DNA from 4 places in the Bradyrhizobium sp. AZCC 1588 genome. Region 4 is predicted to be linked to each of the others. Evidence: predicted binding sites of a transcription regulator. Region 4 holds the regulator's gene; each other region holds the start of a gene.
The links. Region 4 encodes PhoB, which activates phosphate uptake and scavenging genes when phosphate is short. Its sites were predicted from a motif close to TGTCATNNANCTGTCAT; they were not measured.

Region 1: V1277_RS03795 (UDP-2,3-diacylglucosamine diphosphatase) is a predicted target of PhoB. The motif match lies at 2,605-2,621, and genes of this name have one in related genera.
Region 2: V1277_RS21005 (esterase-like activity of phytase family protein) is a predicted target of PhoB. The motif match lies at 1,645-1,661, and genes of this name have one in related genera.
Region 3: phnC (phosphonate ABC transporter ATP-binding protein) is a predicted target of PhoB. The motif match lies at 2,852-2,868, and genes of this name have one in related genera.

The regions. Positions count from the first base shown of each region.
Region 1 covers NZ_JAZHSC010000001.1:779,474-783,815, reverse strand. The annotation lists gene V1277_RS03815 (c-type cytochrome) at 1-89, shown strand, start outside; gene V1277_RS03810 (J domain-containing protein) at 112-906, opposite strand; gene V1277_RS03805 (Lrp/AsnC ligand binding domain-containing protein) at 1,171-1,416, opposite strand; gene thiD (bifunctional hydroxymethylpyrimidine kinase/phosphomethylpyrimidine kinase) at 1,549-2,349, shown strand; gene V1277_RS03795 (UDP-2,3-diacylglucosamine diphosphatase) at 2,645-3,457, shown strand; gene V1277_RS03790 (glycosyltransferase family 4 protein) at 3,454-4,342, shown strand, end outside.
Region 2 covers NZ_JAZHSC010000001.1:4,471,333-4,475,674, reverse strand. The annotation lists gene V1277_RS21015 (FecCD family ABC transporter permease) at 1-798, shown strand, start outside; gene V1277_RS21010 (heme ABC transporter ATP-binding protein) at 795-1,595, shown strand; gene V1277_RS21005 (esterase-like activity of phytase family protein) at 1,710-3,062, shown strand; gene V1277_RS21000 (mucoidy inhibitor MuiA family protein) at 3,298-4,342, opposite strand, start outside.
Region 3 covers NZ_JAZHSC010000001.1:5,527,586-5,531,927, forward strand. The annotation lists gene V1277_RS25700 (tripartite tricarboxylate transporter permease) at 1-204, shown strand, start outside; gene V1277_RS25705 (DUF1045 domain-containing protein) at 217-906, opposite strand; gene V1277_RS25710 (alpha-D-ribose 1-methylphosphonate 5-triphosphate diphosphatase) at 927-2,120, opposite strand; gene V1277_RS25715 (transferase hexapeptide repeat family protein) at 2,117-2,782, opposite strand; gene phnC (phosphonate ABC transporter ATP-binding protein) at 2,972-3,787, shown strand; gene phnD (phosphonate ABC transporter substrate-binding protein) at 3,851-4,342, shown strand, end outside.
Region 4 covers NZ_JAZHSC010000001.1:2,506,688-2,511,029, forward strand. The annotation lists gene V1277_RS11740 (aspartate aminotransferase family protein) at 1-426, opposite strand, end outside; gene V1277_RS11745 (GcrA family cell cycle regulator) at 922-1,431, shown strand; gene phoB (phosphate regulon transcriptional regulator PhoB) at 1,628-2,332, opposite strand; gene phoU (phosphate signaling complex protein PhoU) at 2,406-3,122, opposite strand; gene pstB (phosphate ABC transporter ATP-binding protein PstB) at 3,134-3,901, opposite strand; gene pstA (phosphate ABC transporter permease PstA) at 4,008-4,342, opposite strand, start outside.

The DNA of each region.
Region 1 (4,342 bases), 1.7 Mb from region 4:
ATCGCGATGCCATCGCGGAGTATGTCAAGTCGCTGCCGCCGGTCGAAGGACCGCCGCGGCCGAAGAAGAAGGAAGCAGAAAAGTCATGACGGAAAGTAGCTTCGCGCGCCGTCAGGGCGTCAGGGCCGCGGTGATCGGCTCGCGCCGTTCCGGCAAGGAAGGCACGATCGTCAACGGTGGCTTGCGCGGCGCGGGCGTGGCGTTTTTGGTCCGTTTCAAATCCGTGGCACGTTTGGCCGCCGCAATGTCGGCGAACGATTGATCGAAATCGCCGGTCCGGTACAGCACCACGCCGCGATCGAGATAGGCGGTTGCGAAGCGCGGATAATATTGAACGCCCAGATTGTACGTGGCGAACGCCGGGACAGGCTCGAAGCGGCCAATGGGGGCGGCGCCCGATTCCTTGGCTGCGGTTACTGTGGAGGCGAGTGTGACCGCTCCGCCGGTTAAAGCCTCTCCGCGCTGGATGCGTGGTTCATCCTGCGCTGGAGCGTCTGCCTGCACGGCCGCAACTTGCTGCGCGCCGCGGCTGTCCTCCGGCATTTCTGCGGCACCCGGTGGTTTTGAAAACAATCCGAACACGGTGTAGCCGCCGACCAGCACCGCGGAAATGATCGTTGCCGCCATCGTATTGGAGGCGACCTTTCGTACGGTCTCGTAAGTCTGGATCGCCTTCGTGGCAGGCGGCTGCAGCGCAATGGCGAGCAGTTGATCGTAGGTCGCGCGCTGCTCGGTGTCGTTCAGGATGTCATAGGCGCGCATGAGTTCCCTGAACCTCAGCGCGGCCTCGGGATTGTCGGGATTGATATCGGGATGGGTCGCCTTCGCGGCCTTGCGGAATGCCTTCCGCAATTCCTCGGCGTCGTCACTCGGAAGCGCTCCGAGCAAATCGTACAGCGTCCCCATGGTGGTACTCGCGACCGTTTCCCCCTCGGACCGTCCCCGCCGCGGAACTTCCGATTGACGACGCCCCAGATAATCAAAAATATCAAGGCGGTAGCATGATCCCCTTATGGCAAAAGCATGCCATGGTTAACGTCGTTAACCATCCGTTGCGGTCGGGGCGCTCAATTGGCGTGGCAGGCGGGCAGGGCTGGCAGCCCGTCCTCACAAGCAGGCGGGCCTATCGGCCGCACCAGGGACGCGGCCTTGGGGAAGGCGGGCCGACGCCTAACCCGTGCCGAACGCCTTGAAGGTGATGATGGTGTGGGTGTCCTGGATACCCGGAATCACCTGCACCCTCTCGTTGACGAAATGGCCAATGTCGGTGTCCTTATCGACGTAGAACTTGACCAGCAGATCGTAGTCACCGGCAGTGGAATAGATCTCCGAGGCGATCTCGGCCTCCGCGAGCGCATTGGCGACGGCATAGGATTGGCCGAGTTTGCATTTGAACTGGACAAAGAAGGGAACCATCGCTGTCGTCTCCGAATTGGTTGGTCCCAATAGGCCAAAAACCGCTGATAATGGCAAGCCAGCTTGCTGCCGATGCCATGGCGCGGTAGGACATTCCATGGCCTTCAACCTACGACTTGCACGAGGCTTGCGATGACGGCGCCGATCGCGCTGACCATCGCCGGCTCCGATTCCTCTGGCGGAGCCGGTATCCAGGCCGACCTGAAGACGTTTGCCGCGCTCGGTGTCTACGGCGCCTCCGTGATCACGGCGCTGACTGCACAGAATACCGAAGGCGTCAGCGGCATCCATCAGGTGCCGGCGGAGTTCGTGACCGCGCAGATCGATGCGGTGTTTTCCGATCTCGACGTCGGAGCGGTCAAGATCGGCATGGTGGCGCAGCCATCGGTTATCGACGCCATCGTCGCCGGCCTCAAGCGCTGGTCGCCGAAGCACGTCGTGCTCGATCCTGTGATGGTCGCAACCTCCGGCGACCGGCTGCTGGCTGCGGAAGCGGTCGAGTCGCTCAGGACAAAACTCATTCCGCTTGCTTCGGTCATTACGCCCAATTTGCCTGAGGCCGCCGCGCTGCTCGACGAACCGGTGGCTGCGGGTGAGGCCGCCGTCGAAAGCCAGGGCAGGCGATTGCTGGCCATGGGGTGCAAGGCGGTGCTGATCAAGGGCGGCCACGGGGAGGGCGCCGAGTGCGTCGACTATCTGATCGGCACGAGCGGCACCATCGCGCTGGCCGCGCCGCGCATTGTGACGAAAAACACCCATGGCACCGGCTGCTCATTGTCCTCGGCGATCGCGGCGGAGCTCGCGAAGGGCGAGGGCATGGAAACCGCCGTGCGTAACGCCAAGGCGTGGGTCAGCGCTGCGATTGCGGAGGCAGATCGCTTCAGCGTCGGCCACGGTCACGGCCCGATCCACCATTTTCATAAGTTTTATTAGCTGAACTGTCGTCCCTGCGAACGCACGGACCCAGAGCGTGAGCGCAATCGCGCTCATCGCGCGCCGCGGCTTATCAATTGAAGCAAGCGGATTGTTATCTTCTCCACAGTAAGCATCGGTGGTTATGTCCCTGCGTTCGCAGGGATGACATTGAGTTGTCGCCGCCGCCGTGTCGCTTGCCTGTCGCATCACGCTGCTATCCGCGAGAGCCAAGGGCGCGGCATTGATTCTCGTGGGGCTATAGGTCGCGTGATCAGTCATCGCCCTGTCACAGAAATCTGGTAGGTGCACAGATATGGGCAGTGACTCCTTGAGTGAAGAGAGCCCCGAACGGCGCTTTCGTACTTTGTTCATCTCCGACGTCCATCTCGGAGCCCGCGGCTCGCAAGCCGACCGTTTGCTGGACTTCCTCAAAAGCCACGACGCCGACACCATCTATCTCGTCGGCGATATCGTCGATGGCTGGGCGCTGAAGTCGAGCTGGTACTGGCCGCAATCGCACAACGACTTCGTGCAGAAGATGCTGCGCAAGGCGCGCAAGGGCGCCAAGGTCATCTACGTGCCGGGCAATCACGACGAGTTCCTGCGCAACTACTACGGCACGCATTTCGGCGGCATCGACGTGGTGGAAAACACCATCCACACCGGCGTCGACGGCAAGCGCTATCTCATCATCCACGGCGACATCTTCGATCTCGTGGTGCAGAACGCGCGCTGGCTCGCCCATCTCGGCGACAAGGCCTACGACTTCGCCATTCAGATGAATCGCCTCGTCAACTTCTTCCGCCGCATGTTCGGTGTGCCCTATTGGTCGCTGTCGCAATGGGCGAAGCTGAAGGTCAAGAACGCCGTGAACTACATCGGCGCGTTTGAACAGACGCTGGCCGGCGAGGCGCGACGTCATGGCGCCGATGGCGTGATCTGCGGCCACATCCACTACGCCACCATCCGCGACGAGCACGGTATCCGCTACATGAATTGCGGCGACTGGGTGGAAAGCTGCACCGCGCTCGCTGAGCACGAGGACGGCCGGTTCGAGATCATCATCTGGACCGATCCGCAGCGAAGGGCGGCGCCCGTTCCCCGCGTCGCGGCGCGCGCGGCATGACGCATATCCTGGTCGCGACCGATGCGTGGCATCCCCAGGTCAACGGGGTGGTACGCACGCTGACCGCGCTGGCGGAGGCGGCCAGGGGGCTTGGCGTCGAGATGAGTTTCCTGACGCCGCAATCGTTTCGCACCTTTGCGATGCCGAGCTATCCCGACTTGCGGCTGGCTCTGCCGCTTCCCGGCAAGATCGCGCAACTGATCGAAGCGGCAAAGCCCGACAGCATTCATATCGCGACCGAAGGGCCGATCGGGCTGTTGGTGCGGCGCTATTGCCGCAAGCGCGGCTTGCCGTTCACCACGAGCTTTCACACCCGGTTTCCGGAATATGTCTCGGCGCGCTCGCCAATTCCGGAATCCTGGGTTTGGTGGGCGCTGCGTGCCTTCCACCGGCCGAGCCGGGCAGTGATGGCCGCAACGCCGGCGCTTGCGGCTGAGCTGCGCCTGCGCGGCTTTCGCAACGTGGTGCTGTGGTCGCGCGGCGTCGATACCTCGCTGTTCCATCCGCGCAGCGCCGATCTCTGCCTTCCGACGCCGGTATATCTCAGTGTCGGCCGCCTCGCGGTCGAAAAGAATCTCGAGGCCTTCCTCGATCTCGATCTGCCCGGCACCAAGCTCGTGGTTGGCGACGGGCCGGCCCGGATGGCGCTGGAACGGAAATATCCCGACGCCGTGTTCCTCGGCGCGCGGCATGGCGAGGAACTGGCCGAAATCTACGCGGCGGCCGATATTTTCGTCTTTCCCAGCAAGACCGACACGTTTGGCTTGGTGCTGCTGGAAGCGCTGGCCAGCGGCTTGCCGGTCGCGGCTTTTCCGGTCACCGGTCCCCGCGACGTGATCGGCTCGGCGCCGGTTGGCGTGCTGAACGAGGATTTGCGCACGGCCT
Region 2 (4,342 bases), 2.0 Mb from region 4:
ATCATGCAGGGGCTGTTTCGCAACCCCCTCGCCGACCCCGCACTGGTCGGCGTTTCCTCCGGCGGCGCGCTGGCGGCGGCGGCTGCGATCGTCTTCACCGACAGCCAGATCGGCCAGAACTTCCGCTTCATGCAGCATCAGTTGCTGCCGATCGCGGCCTTCGCCGGTTCGCTCGCGACCACCGTCATCCTTTATTCGATCGCGAGCCGCTCCGGGCGGACGTCGATCGCGATTTTCCTGCTGGCCGGCATTGCCATCGCCGCCATCGCCAATGCCGGCATCGGGCTCCTCGTCTTCATCGCCGACGATCGCCAGTTGCGCGACATCACGTTCTGGCTATTGGGCTCGCTGAGCGGCGCGACCTGGCCCAAGCTCGCCACGCTGGCGCCGGTGCTGGGGTGCGCCGCTATCGCCTGCCTCTCGATTGCGCGTGGGCTCGACGTGCTGGTGCTCGGCGAGGCCGAGGCGTTCCATAGCGGTGTCGACGTCGAACGGCTGAAGCGGATTTCGATCATATTGGTGTCGGCGATGACGGGTGTGGCGGTTTCGGTCTGCGGCGTCGTCGGCTTTATCGGCATCGTGGTGCCGCATCTGTTGCGGCTGGTGATCGGGCCGGCGCACCGGTTGCTGCTGCCCGCTTCCATGCTGCTGGGCGCGGTGCTGCTGGTGGGCGCCGATACGCTGGCCCGCACCATCGTCGCGCCCGCGGAAATGCCGATCGGCATCCTGACGGCTGCGATCGGCGCGCCGTTCTTTCTGGCGATGCTGCTCCGCCAGCGCGGGCTGGTTTCGCTATGACCGTCATTCTCGAAGCGCAGTCGGCTTCAATGGTCGTTGGCGGCGCCACACTGGTCGATGGCATCGATCTTTGCGTTACCCCCGGCGATATGGTCGCGATCGTCGGCCCCAACGGCGCCGGCAAATCGACGCTGCTGCGAATGCTGTCCGGCGATCTCCGCCCGACGCGCGGCCAGATCAGGCTGAAGCAGCGCGACATTCAAAGCTATCCGCCGCGCCTTCTCGCTTTCCACCGCGCGATGCTGTCGCAGCATGTCAACGTCACCTTCCCGTTCACGGTCGAGGAGATCGTTCATATGGGCGCGGGTGATGCCGGCCGCGCCGCCGCGCAACGGCTGGTCGATGCGGCGCTCGGTGAGGTCGATCTGGCGCATTTCAGCCAACGGCAATTACCGACGCTCTCCGGCGGCGAACAGCAGCGTGCGCATTTCGCCCGCGTGCTGGTGCAGCTCGCCTGCGGCGAGGCGCAGCATGGGCCGGGCCTCTTGCTGCTGGACGAGCCGACCTCGAGCCTCGACATGCGCCACCAGATCGACTTGGTGGAAACCGCAAGGCGGCGCGCGCAGAACGGCACGGCCGTCATCGCCGTGCTGCATGACCTCAATCTCGCCATGCGGTTCGCCGACCGCATCGTGCTCTTGCATCGGGGTAAGCTCGCCGTCGATGGCGGCCGCAGCGATGCGATCACGGCCGAGACCATCCGCCGGATTTTTGAGGTCGATGTGAAGATCGACTATACTGACGCCGGCGTGCCGTTCCTGCTGCCGCAAACCATGCGGCCGGCTGCAGCGCAGTAACACCTAAACCGCAGCCTTATCCAACGCCGTTACGCGGCTTTCACAAAACTGTCAGCCGGCTGTAACAGCCGCTGCGCAAGACACACCGCATCGCTATTCAACAGGAGATCCGCCATGCGCGTGTCATTGCTCTGCTCCGTCGCATCCATGTTTCTGGCCGGCGCTGCCTTCGCTCAAGGTGAAGGCGAGTTTCCCGCCACGCTGAAGGGCCACGCCGTGCTGCCGGCGCAGACCTTTATCGACGCGCCCGCTGATGCGCCTGACGATCTCAAGACATCAGGCAAATACACCACCGGCCGCCGCGTCGACGCTCTGGGCACCGTGACGGGCAAGTCCTACGAACGCCCGACCGGCGTTTCGCTGCCGTTCAAGGGCCAGCCGCTGCAGGGCCATTCCGGCATCAAGGTGATGCCGGACGGCTCGTTCTGGGTGCTCACCGACAACGGCATGGGCTCGCGCTACAACTCGGCCGACTCGATGCTGTATCTGAACCGTCACAAGATCGACTGGGCGAGCGGCAAGATCGAGCGACAGGAAACCGTCTTCCTGCACGATCCCGACAAGAAGGTGCCGTTCCGCATCCTCCATGAAGACACCGCCAAGCGCTATCTCACCGGCGCCGATTTCGACACCGAAGGTTTTCAGATCATCGGAGACACCTTCTGGATCGGCGACGAGTTCGGGCCCTATGTGCTGAAGGCCGACAAGACCGGCAAGGTCCTGGCGGTGTTCGAAACCACCGCCGACGGCAAGCCGGTGCGCTCGCCCGATCATTGGTCGGTGCAGTCGCCTGCAGCTCCAGGCGCGAGCTACACCACCGTCAACCTCCGCCGCTCCAAGGGCTATGAAGGTTTTGCCGGCTCGAAGGACGGCAAGTTCCTCTATGGCCTGCTCGAGGGCCCGCTGTGGAATGCCGAGAAGAAGGACTTTGAGAAGGTCGACGGCAAGGAAGCCGCGCGGATCCTCGAATTCGACGTCGCAGCCGAAAAATTCACCGGCCGCTATTGGCACTATGTGTTCGAGCAGAACGGCCACGCCATCGGCGATTTCAACATGATCAACGCCTCAAACGGCCTGATCATCGAGCGCGACAATGGCGAAGGCACCGCCGACAAGGCCTGCCCGGCCGGCCAGCGCGGCGAGAACTGTTTTCCGGACCTCGCCAAATTCAAACGCGTCTACAAGATCGAACTCTCCGACGCCAATGTCGGCAAGCCGGTGCGCAAGATCGCCTATGTCGACCTGATGAAGATCAAGGATCCCGACAAGAAGGCGCGCAAGCCGCTCAATGACGGCGTGCTGACGTTCCCCTTCTTCACCATCGAGAACGTTGATCGGATCGACGACACCCACATCATCGTCGGCAACGACAACAACCTGCCATTCTCGTCGAGCCGCGATCCCAACAAGGCTGACGACAACGAGTTCGTGCTGCTGGAGGTGGGGGAGTTCTTGAAGGCGAAGTGACGAGTATTCGCAGAGTGTTTGGCTGGGAAGCGAAGTTGCGCGCGAGCAAGAGCAAGCAACTCTTCGCCAGCCTTCGTGTCCCGGACGCGGAGCAGCCTAGGCGATGCGAAGCATCGTCCGGCAACGCTGCTCCGCAGAGCCGGGACCCACTATCCCAACGCATGGACCCCGGCTCAGCAGTGCACCACGCCGCAAGTGCGGCGCGCTGCACAGCAGCCGGGGAACGCGAGTATCGCTAGCCCGCCGGCACCATCACCACGCCCTTGTCCTTGGGCCAGCGTATGCGCCACGCGAAGTTGATATCCCTCACCTCGCCGGGCTTGGCCTCGAACGCCCATTCCAGCACGCCGCGTCTGTCGCGGATGTTGCTTGCGGTCGGCGGCGTCGTGGACGACAGCATCTCGACCTGGATTTCCTCGTTCTCGCTGACCGGCAACTGATCCTCGACCGCGATCCGGATCGGGAAATCATGGCCGTTGCGCACGGTGGTCTTGAACGTGCGCTCGTCGGTCTTCGACGTCGTCACGATCAGGCCGGCCGATCCCTCGTTGCGCTTGAGAACCGCGCGTTCGATCTTGATCTTGTCGTCGGCGCCGAAGCCGAGCCGCACGGTCTCGTCCTTGGCCGCGGCGGCCATCTGCCCGCGGCCGACGAACACGCCATCGCGGTAGATCGAGACTCGGCCGGGCAATAGCGGCGCGTCCTCGTTCTGCTTGAAGTTCGCCTCGAGGAACGCGGTCGAGTCTTTCACCGGGGCGGCGCGGACCGCGAGATCAGGCGCGAGCGTTACGCTAGAGACGCGCAGGCTCTTGGCGCCTTCGCTGGCACCGAGGCTGACGCGGCCGGGAACTTTGAACACCACCTGGAAGCCGCTGACATCAGCCGTGGCCTGCTGTTCGTCGGCACGTTCGGCGAGGGATTCCGCCACCTTCGCGGCAGGCGCTGGCGCCGAGCGGAACCTATTATCTATCGCACCGCTGACGGACGCCTGAGGCCGCGGCGGTTGCGGATACTGCACGATCAGCGGATTGAGTTCGGGCGCGCTGCCGCCGCGCGCCGTGCGCACGGTGGAGACGCTGAGCGCGACGTTCGACCAATCCTCTCCGGTGGCCTGCGTGATTTCGGCGCGGCGCACCAGTTCGAGCGCGGGCTTGCGGTCTTTCGCGCCGGTATCGAGACGGGCGTCATAGAGCGGCGTCCAGCGCGCGCTGCGCACCGCATAGGTCACCCGCAGCGTCGCCTTGGTCGCGGCAGCCGCTGCGAGCTCGATCCGCACCTCC
Region 3 (4,342 bases), 3.0 Mb from region 4:
CCGGCGCCGCTCCTGCTCGGCCTCGTGCTAGGTCCACAATTGGAAGAAAACTTCCGGCGCGCGATGTTGATCGCGGACGGCGATTTCACCGTCTTTCTGTCGCGGCCGATCAGCGCGGTCATCCTCGCAGTCGTCGCCGCCTTGTTGCTGGCAATGCTTTCGCCGGCAATTCTGAGAACGCGGAAAGAGGCGCTGGCGGAATGAGCGGTGTGGGCGTCAGTCGCGCAATTGCCAGCGACCGATGACCCGAAAGTGCGAATTCGGATTGTCCTGACGGCACAGCGCGATGGCGTCGATCGCGAGCGGGCCGATGCCGGTTGTTGAAAACCTGCTGCGTAGCATTGCCACAACCGGCTCGCGCCGTTCGGCGGGAAGCCGCCCCGTCAGCGTCATGTGGAAGCGAAATTCTTCGAAGACGTAAGGGTAGCCCCAGCGGTCGAGATAGTCGCGCTGCCGTGGCGTCAGCGCCTCCGGACTTCGCCGCGCGCGATCTTCCGGGCTGAGGGGAGCGCGGAACGGATCGAATGCCCTGGTCGCCTGGGCGGCAAGCAGGTCGAGATCTGCCGACGGTTCGGCGGGAATGACCGCAATGAAACCGCTGATCGAATCGACGACCGGTTGGATCACGGGCACTGGCCGGGCCAGATCGGCGAACAATTCGCATGCCGCAGCAAGCTGTGCCTCGGCCTTGCCGTCGGCCAGCGCTATCGGCGCCTTCAGCGTGGCGTGAAAGCCGTATTTGCGCGGATCGCGCGTCAGCTCGCGCCAGTCCGATGGGAGTCCGTCCGGAAAGGGCAGGTCTTCGCCGCTCAGGGCATCGTAGCCGAGCAGAGAGCCGCCTAACCGGTCGAGCGCGCTGCCGGGCGAGGCGGTATAATAGATTGCGTAACGGGGGTAATTTGCCATTGCGCCAGAATAGGGCCGCCTCACGCGGCTGCAACCGCCTTGCGTGGTGCTGTGGACGAATGGACGAGACGGTTCGCCTCCGTCAGATGTACGAGACGCCCCGCGGCAATGACTGCGACTACCCGCGGCCGCAGCGGCACTGTGTCATCGACGAGAAGGATGTCGGCACGCTGCCCCGCGGCGAGCGTGCCGCGATCGGTGAGGCCGGCGGCGCGTGCCGGTGCCGCCGAGATCAATTGCCATGCCGCGCCCAGCGGCAGAACGGCGTCGGTCGCAAGCCGGAATGCCGCCAATAGCGGCGCCGGATAATAATAGTCCGACGCAAGCACCGAACAGAGGCCCTTGGCGATCATGTCGGAGGCCCTGGTCCAGCCGGTATGGCTGCCGCCGCGCACCACATTGGGCGCGCCAAACACGATGAAGTCACCGGCCTCGGCAGCATCGCGTGCGGTTTCCTCGTTGACCGGAAATTCGGCGATTGCAACGCCCTGCGCACGAAAGGCCTGCCGCTTCGCCGGGCTCTCGTCATCATGCGAGAGCATCCGGACACCCGCCGCGCGCGCTGCCTGCGCCAGCTGGGTGATCGAAGCCGGCACGTCGTGGCCGCGGGAAACCACACGTTCCACCAGGCGATCGAACGCCTCATTGCTGAGGCCTGTGCGTTCGACCATTCGGCTGCGCTTTTGCGGCTTGGCGAGGCTGGCGACCGTCGAGTCCATATGGTCGTTGAAGGCGAACAGGTCGACGCGTCCTTCCGACAGCCAGTCGATGATTTCGCTTTCTGCGTCGAGATTGTAGGTCTCGTGACGCAAGTGGAAGCGAGTGTCGGCGGCGAGCTGCGGCCGCATCTGCTCGATCGCCTCCAGCAAGCGCCTGGCATTGTCGGCGCTGCGCAGGCGGGGCTCCCACGACCAGGTCGTGGCATGGTAGACGGTCGTGATCCCGTTGCTGATCGCCTGCCGGTCGCTGTCAACAAGCGCCACATCGATCGGGAAGTCGACCCCGGGGCGCGGCATCATCTGCCGCTCGAAGGCATCGCCATGCAGATCGACAATGCCCGGCAATACCAGGAGGCCATCGGCATTGACGCCGCCGATGCTGTGGTTGCTGTACGCAGCTACAGCTGCGATCTCGCGGCCAGCGATCCGCAATGAGGTTTCGACGATTTCGTGGCCGAGCAGGGCCCGGCCACCTTCGATGAACAGTTCGGTCACGATGCGGCGCTCTGGTTGAATGGACGGCGCGTAGCTGCTGCGGCAGCTTCGTACTTTTCGAGAAAGCCCTCTACATCGAGCTTGCGGAAATCGGGCAGGGCGTAGCGCAGCATCTCATGGCCCCAATCCCACCACGCGAGTTCCGCAAGCCGCCCGGCAATGGATTCCGGAAAGCGCCGCTTGATCGGCCGTGCCGGATTGCCTGCAACGATCGTATAGGCGGGGACATCCTTGGTCACGATGGCGCCGGCCGCGACCACCGCGCCGGTGCCGATCGAGCGGCCGGGCAGAATAACCGCGCCGTGGCCGATCCAGACGTCATGGCCGATATGGACGTGATGCTTGCGGCGCCAAGCAAAAAACTCGGCATCGTCGCTCTCGCCCGAAAAGTAGCTGCTGGCACGGTAGGTGAAATGCGCCTGCGAGGCCCGGTGCATCGGATGATTACCCGGGTTGATGCGTGTCATCGCCGCGATCGAACAGAATTTCCCGATCGTCGTGTAGGTGATCTGCGAGTCGTTCACGACGTAGGAATAATCGGCCATCGCGACTTCGAGCAGAATGGTCCGGGCGCCGACCTCGGTGTAGGCGCCAAGCTGGCAGTCGCGCACTGACGCGGTGGGGTCGACCAATGGTTCAGTGGAAAGCATCTTGCCGGCCATCGGTAACGTCCATCAACAATTGGGGGAAAGGGGCACCCGCTCGTCTTCGATGCGCTTGATGACAGGATCATGACGGACACATGACGCCAGCCGCTGCTGTGGACGAACGCCGCAGCGCAGCACTCGTGTCACACAACTGTAAGATCGAGCCGCTAGCGATGCTTCACGATCGGAATTCTGGAGCAGTGCATGCTGGTGGTAGAGGGTTTGACGTGCCGGTTTGGCACCAAGGCCGCGGTGGACAATGCGTCATTTTCGATCCAGCCCGGCAGCTTCGTCGGCGTGATCGGCCGCTCCGGCGCCGGCAAGTCGACGCTGCTGCGGATGATCAACCGCCTCGCCGAGCCTTCCGAGGGACGCATCCTGTTCGAAGGCGTCGACGTGACCGCGCTGCGCGGCAAGGATTTGCGGCAATGGCGCGCGCGCTCCGCGATGATCTTCCAGCAGTTCAATCTGGTCGGCCGGCTCGATGTCCTAACCAATGTACTGATGGGGCGGTTGGCTGAAATTCCGTCCTGGCGCTCGCTGACCCAGCTTTGGCCCGAAGAGGACAGGGCGCTGGCAATGTCGGCACTGGAGCAGTTCGATATGGCGGCGATCGCCGCCCAGCGCGCCGACCAGCTTTCCGGTGGTCAGCAGCAGCGCGTCGCGATCGCCCGCGCACTGGTGCAGGAGCCCGACATCATTCTCGCCGATGAGCCGATCGCCTCGCTTGATCCCCGCAACACGCGGATCGTGATGGACGCGCTGCTGCGCATCAACAAGCATTTCGGCATCACCGTGATCTGCAACCTGCATTCGCTCGACCTGGCGCGGACGTACTGCGACCGCCTGATCGGCATGGCGGCCGGGCGGGTGGTGTTCGACGGCGCGCCGGAGACGCTGACCGATCGCATCGCGCGCGAGCTCTATGACCTCGAAGCCAATGACGTCATGGGCATCGCGCCTGCGCCGGCGCCCGATGGAGTAGCCGTTCCGGAACTCGGCACCGCTGCTGCGGCCTGAAGCTGGCATCCGTTTCGACCGTCGATCCATGTGACCTCGAACTCGTAATAGGACCAGTTCATGATGTTCAATCGTCGGTTTGTTCTCGCCGCTGCGCTGGCCGCAATAGCTTCCGCGGCTTCGGCGCAGGAATGGAAAGCGAAGTATCCCGAATTGGTGATGGCGTTGGTGCCGGCCGAGAACGCAACCGGGGTTCTGGCGCGCGTTGGACCTTTTGCTGAGTATCTAACGAATGAACTCGGCGTGAAAGTCACGTTACGTGTCGCCAACGACTATACGGCGGTGATCGAGGGCCAGAAGACCCGGCAAATCCATATCGGCCAGTATGGGCCCGGCTCCTATGCGCGAGCCAACACCGTATCCGGCGGCAACGTTGTCCCGTTCGCGACCCTGCGCAGTTCGGGTGGCGTGATTGGATACTACTCCGTGATCTATGTGCGCGCCGACAGCCCATACAAATCCATCGATGATCTCAAAGGAAAGACGTTGGGGCTGGTCGATGTTGAATCGACCTCCGGTTCCAAAGCGCCGACTTTCTTTTTGGCCGACCAGGGC
Region 4 (4,342 bases):
TGCGAGCGTGCCCAGGGTGCGGCCGTGGAATGCGCCCTCGAAGGTGACGAGGCGATAGCGTTCAGGATGGCCCTTGGAGAATTGATAGCGGCGCACGACCTTGATCACGCCCTCCATCGCCTCCGCGCCGGAATTGCAGAAGAACACGAGGTCGGCAAAACTCTGCTCGCAGAGCCGCGCGGCGAGCTTCTCGCCATCCGGCGACTTGAACAGGTTCGACATGTGCCAGAGTTTCGTCGACTGTTCCTGCAGCGCCGCGATCAGGTGCGGATGGCAGTGACCGAGCGCATTCACCGCGACGCCCGAGGTGAAGTCCAAATAGCGCTCGCCATTGGTGGCGGTCAGCCAGCAGCCCTCGCCGCGTTCGAAGCCGAGATCGACCCTGGCGAAGACGGGGAGCAGATGCGACGTGGCGCTATTGGTCATGGCAATCACTGAGGTTTGAGACCTGCCTTTGAGACCTGCCGCGGGCGTGCATTGGCGCGAACGCGGCAACAGCCGGTCTTGCGAAAACGAAACGTGCCGCCTCTTAAGGGCGGCACGTGAGAGGTATTCTATGTGGGTGGGGAGCGCTGTCAACACGCACGGAACGGCCTTTCCTGCAGTGCAAGATGCTGAAATCCGTAAGATTGCGGTGTGGTGGAAAACACGCAGTGAAATGCCTAGATTGTCAGAACATGTGGACGTTCGGGCCCGGACTCTTGCGCCCGAGTCACGCCATATTGTAGCTTTTGGGCTGTCGGGTACGACATCTCGTGCGGCAGTTCTGATCCCTTAGAGTCCTTTTGTGCAGGCGTAAACGTTCGGCGCGGTTAGCGCGTCCGGCGAGGGCTAAGGGATTCTGACCGCAGGGATTTTTGAGACGAATGACTCGCCAGCGCTGCCCCCGATTGGCCGGCGCGATGCGAAGGGAAGATTACGATGACCGTTTTGACCTGGTCCGACGATCGCGTCGAACAGCTTAAGAAGCTCTGGGAAGCCGGATTGTCGGCGAGCCAGATCGCCGCGGAACTCGGAAATGTGACGCGAAACGCCGTGATCGGCAAAGTGCACCGGCTGGGCCTTTCCGGCCGTGCCAAGAGCCCCTCCTCGGCCGCCCCGCGGCAGCGCAAGGCACGCCCCGCCCAGCCGATGATGCGGGTGTCGCGCCCGGTCTCGCGCGGCAACACCGCGCTGGCACACGCCTTCGAAGTCGAGATGGAGCCGGATCCGATCGCCTTCGACAACGTCGTGCCGATGAGCCAGCGGCTGTCGCTGCTCGAACTGAACGAGGCCACCTGCCACTGGCCGGTCGGCGATCCCTCGAGCCCGGAATTCTTCTTCTGCGGCGGCAAGGCGCTCACCGGCCTGCCCTATTGCGCCCACCACTCGCGCATCGCCTACCAGCCCGCCGCCGATCGGCGGAGGCAGCAGCCGAAGCAGACGAGGTAAGGGGCGGGATTATCTCAACGTTGTCGTCCCTGCGAACGCAGGGACCCATAACCACAGGTGTCTGTGGTTATGCTGAGCTGGAGCTCCAGCGCATTTCAACAATCGAGATTTGTGGTTATGGGTCCCCGCGCCCCGTGCGCAATTGCGCACTAGGCGGGGACGACGCCGGAGTTTGCGGAAATAGCAGCGAACGCAGCTACGGCTCCACTTTCGCAAACCGGTCATCCAGCGCGTAACCGGCGCCACGGACGGTGCGGATCGGATCCTGCTCGCGGCCGGGGTTGAGCAGTTTGCGCAGGCGGCCGATGTGGACGTCGACGGTGCGCTCGTCGATATAGATGTCGCGACCCCAGACGCTGTCGAGCAACTGCTCGCGGCTGAAGACGCGGCCGGGATGCTCGAGGAAAAATTCCAGCAGGCGATACTCGGTCGGGCCGAGATCGATCTGACGGCCCGAGCGCGCGACGCGGCGCTTTTCGCGGTCGAGTTCGATGTCGCCATAGGTCAGCACGGTGGCGAGCCGCTCGGGGCTCGCCCGGCGCAGCAGGCCCTTCACGCGCGCCAGCAGTTCCGGCACCGAGAACGGCTTGACGATGTAATCGTCGGCGCCGGTCGCAAGCCCCCGCACCCGCTCGCTCTCCTCGCCGCGCGCGGTCAGCATGATGATCGGCAATTGCTTGGTTTCAGGGCGCGCCCTCAAGCGGCGGCACAGCTCGATGCCGGAGAGCCCCGGCAGCATCCAGTCGAGCACGACGAGATCGGGCACGCGCTCCTTCAGCCGCGTATCCGCATCGTCGCCGCGGGCGACGGTTTCGACATCATAGCCTTCGGCGTCGAGGTTGTAGCGCAACAACGTGGTCAGCGCTTCCTCGTCCTCGACCACCATTATGCGCGCGCTCATCTTGCATCAGCCTCTTCTATTTGACGCGTTATCTTCACGCGAACAGGTCTCCACTTCGCTTGAAAACGCTTTGTCAGGTATTCGGCACCGTGGTGGCAAACGTCGTCATGTCGCCCTTCGGGCGCTTGTCGAGCATCTGCTGTCCCTCGATCATGTAGAACACGGTTTCGGCGATGTTGGTGGCGTGGTCGCCGATCCGCTCGATATTCTTGGCGCAGAACATCAAATGAATACAGAACGAGATGTTGCGCGGATCCTCCATCATGTACGTGAGGAGCTCGCGGAACAGCGAGGTGCAGATGGCGTCGACTTCCTCGTCGCCCTTCCACACCGCCATCGCCGCCGGCAGATCGTGCGCGGCATAGGCGTCCAGCACTGACTTGACCTGCGACTGCACCAGATCGGTCATGTGCTCGAGGCCACGCATCAGTTTCAGCGGCTGGAAATCGTTCTCCAGCGCCGCGACCCGCTTGCCCATGTTCTTGGCGAGGTCGCCGATCCGCTCCAGATCGGTGGCAACGCGCATCGCGCCGACGATCTCGCGCAGATCGATCGCCATTGGCTGGCGGCGGGCGATGGTCAGCACCGCGCGCTCCTCGATCAGATGCTGTAGACGATCGACCTCGAGGTCGTTGGCGACGACGCGTTTGCCGAGCGCGACGTCGCGGCGCACCAGCGCGTCGACGGATTCGGTGATCATGCGCTCGGCCAGACCGCCCATCTCGGCGACCAGACGAGTCAATTCCTGGAGGTCGCTGTCGAATGCCTTGGCCGTGTGTTCAGACGCCATCCTTGTTCTCCTTAGCCGAACCGGCCCGTGATGTAGTCCTGGGTGCGCTTGTCGCGCGGATTGGTAAAGATCGTCTGCGTTACACCTTCTTCCACCAGAACGCCGAGATGAAAGAACGCCGTGCGTTGCGAGACGCGCGCGGCCTGCTGCATCGAGTGAGTGACGATGATGATCGTGAAGTTTTCCTTCAGGTCGTCGATCAGTTCCTCGATGCGAGCGGTCGCGATCGGATCAAGCGCGGAGCAAGGCTCATCCATGAGAATGACTTCCGGACCGACAGCAATGGCCCGAGCGATACACAACCGCTGCTGTTGGCCGCCCGACAGTCCGGTACCGGCTTCATGGAGCCGATCCTTCACTTCCTCGAAAAGCCCCGCCCTCTTCAGACTGGTCTCAACGATGTGATCGAGGTCGCTTTTACTCCGCGCCAGCCCGTGAATGCGAGGTCCATAAGCAATATTATCGTAGATTGATTTAGGAAACGGGTTGGGTTTCTGGAACACCATACCCACGCGAGCACGAAGCTGGACTACGTCGAGCCCGCGCTCGTAAATGTTCGTATTGTCGATCTCAATGTCGCCGGTAACGCGGCATGTCAAGATAGTATCGTTCATTCGATTGAGGCAGCGCAAGAACGTCGATTTGCCGCAGCCCGACGGGCCAATGAACGAAGTGACGGATTTCTCCGGAATGTTCACCGTAACGTCGAAGAGCGCCTGCTTCTCTCCGTAATGGACGTTGACGTTCTTTGCGGTGATTTTCGACCGACCCACCGGCATTTCGCCGGATACGGGAATCGTCACCGACGACATGGCTGGAGCGCTATGGGTATTCATTGAAAACTCCGTAACTCTGGATTTGCCGGACGCGCGCGCCAATCGAGTTTTACCATTGCAGTTTCTTTCGGAGCCGGTAGCGGAAGTAGATGGCGACCCCATTCAAAATAAGCGTGATCGCCATCAAAACGAGGCCCGCGGCGGCCGCGTTTGAATGGAAATCAGCGCCCGGACGCGACACCCAATTGAACGCCTGAATCGGCAGGACGGTGAAGCCTTCGAACAACCAGGCAAATGATACGAAGGGAAACTCACCGTTGATCGGGGCCGGCGGCAAGAACGCGATGAACGAAAGCGCACCGATAGTGACCAGCGGCGCGGTCTCGCCGAGCGCGCGCGAAATACCGATGATGACGCCGGTCAGGACGCCCGGAATTGCCGCCG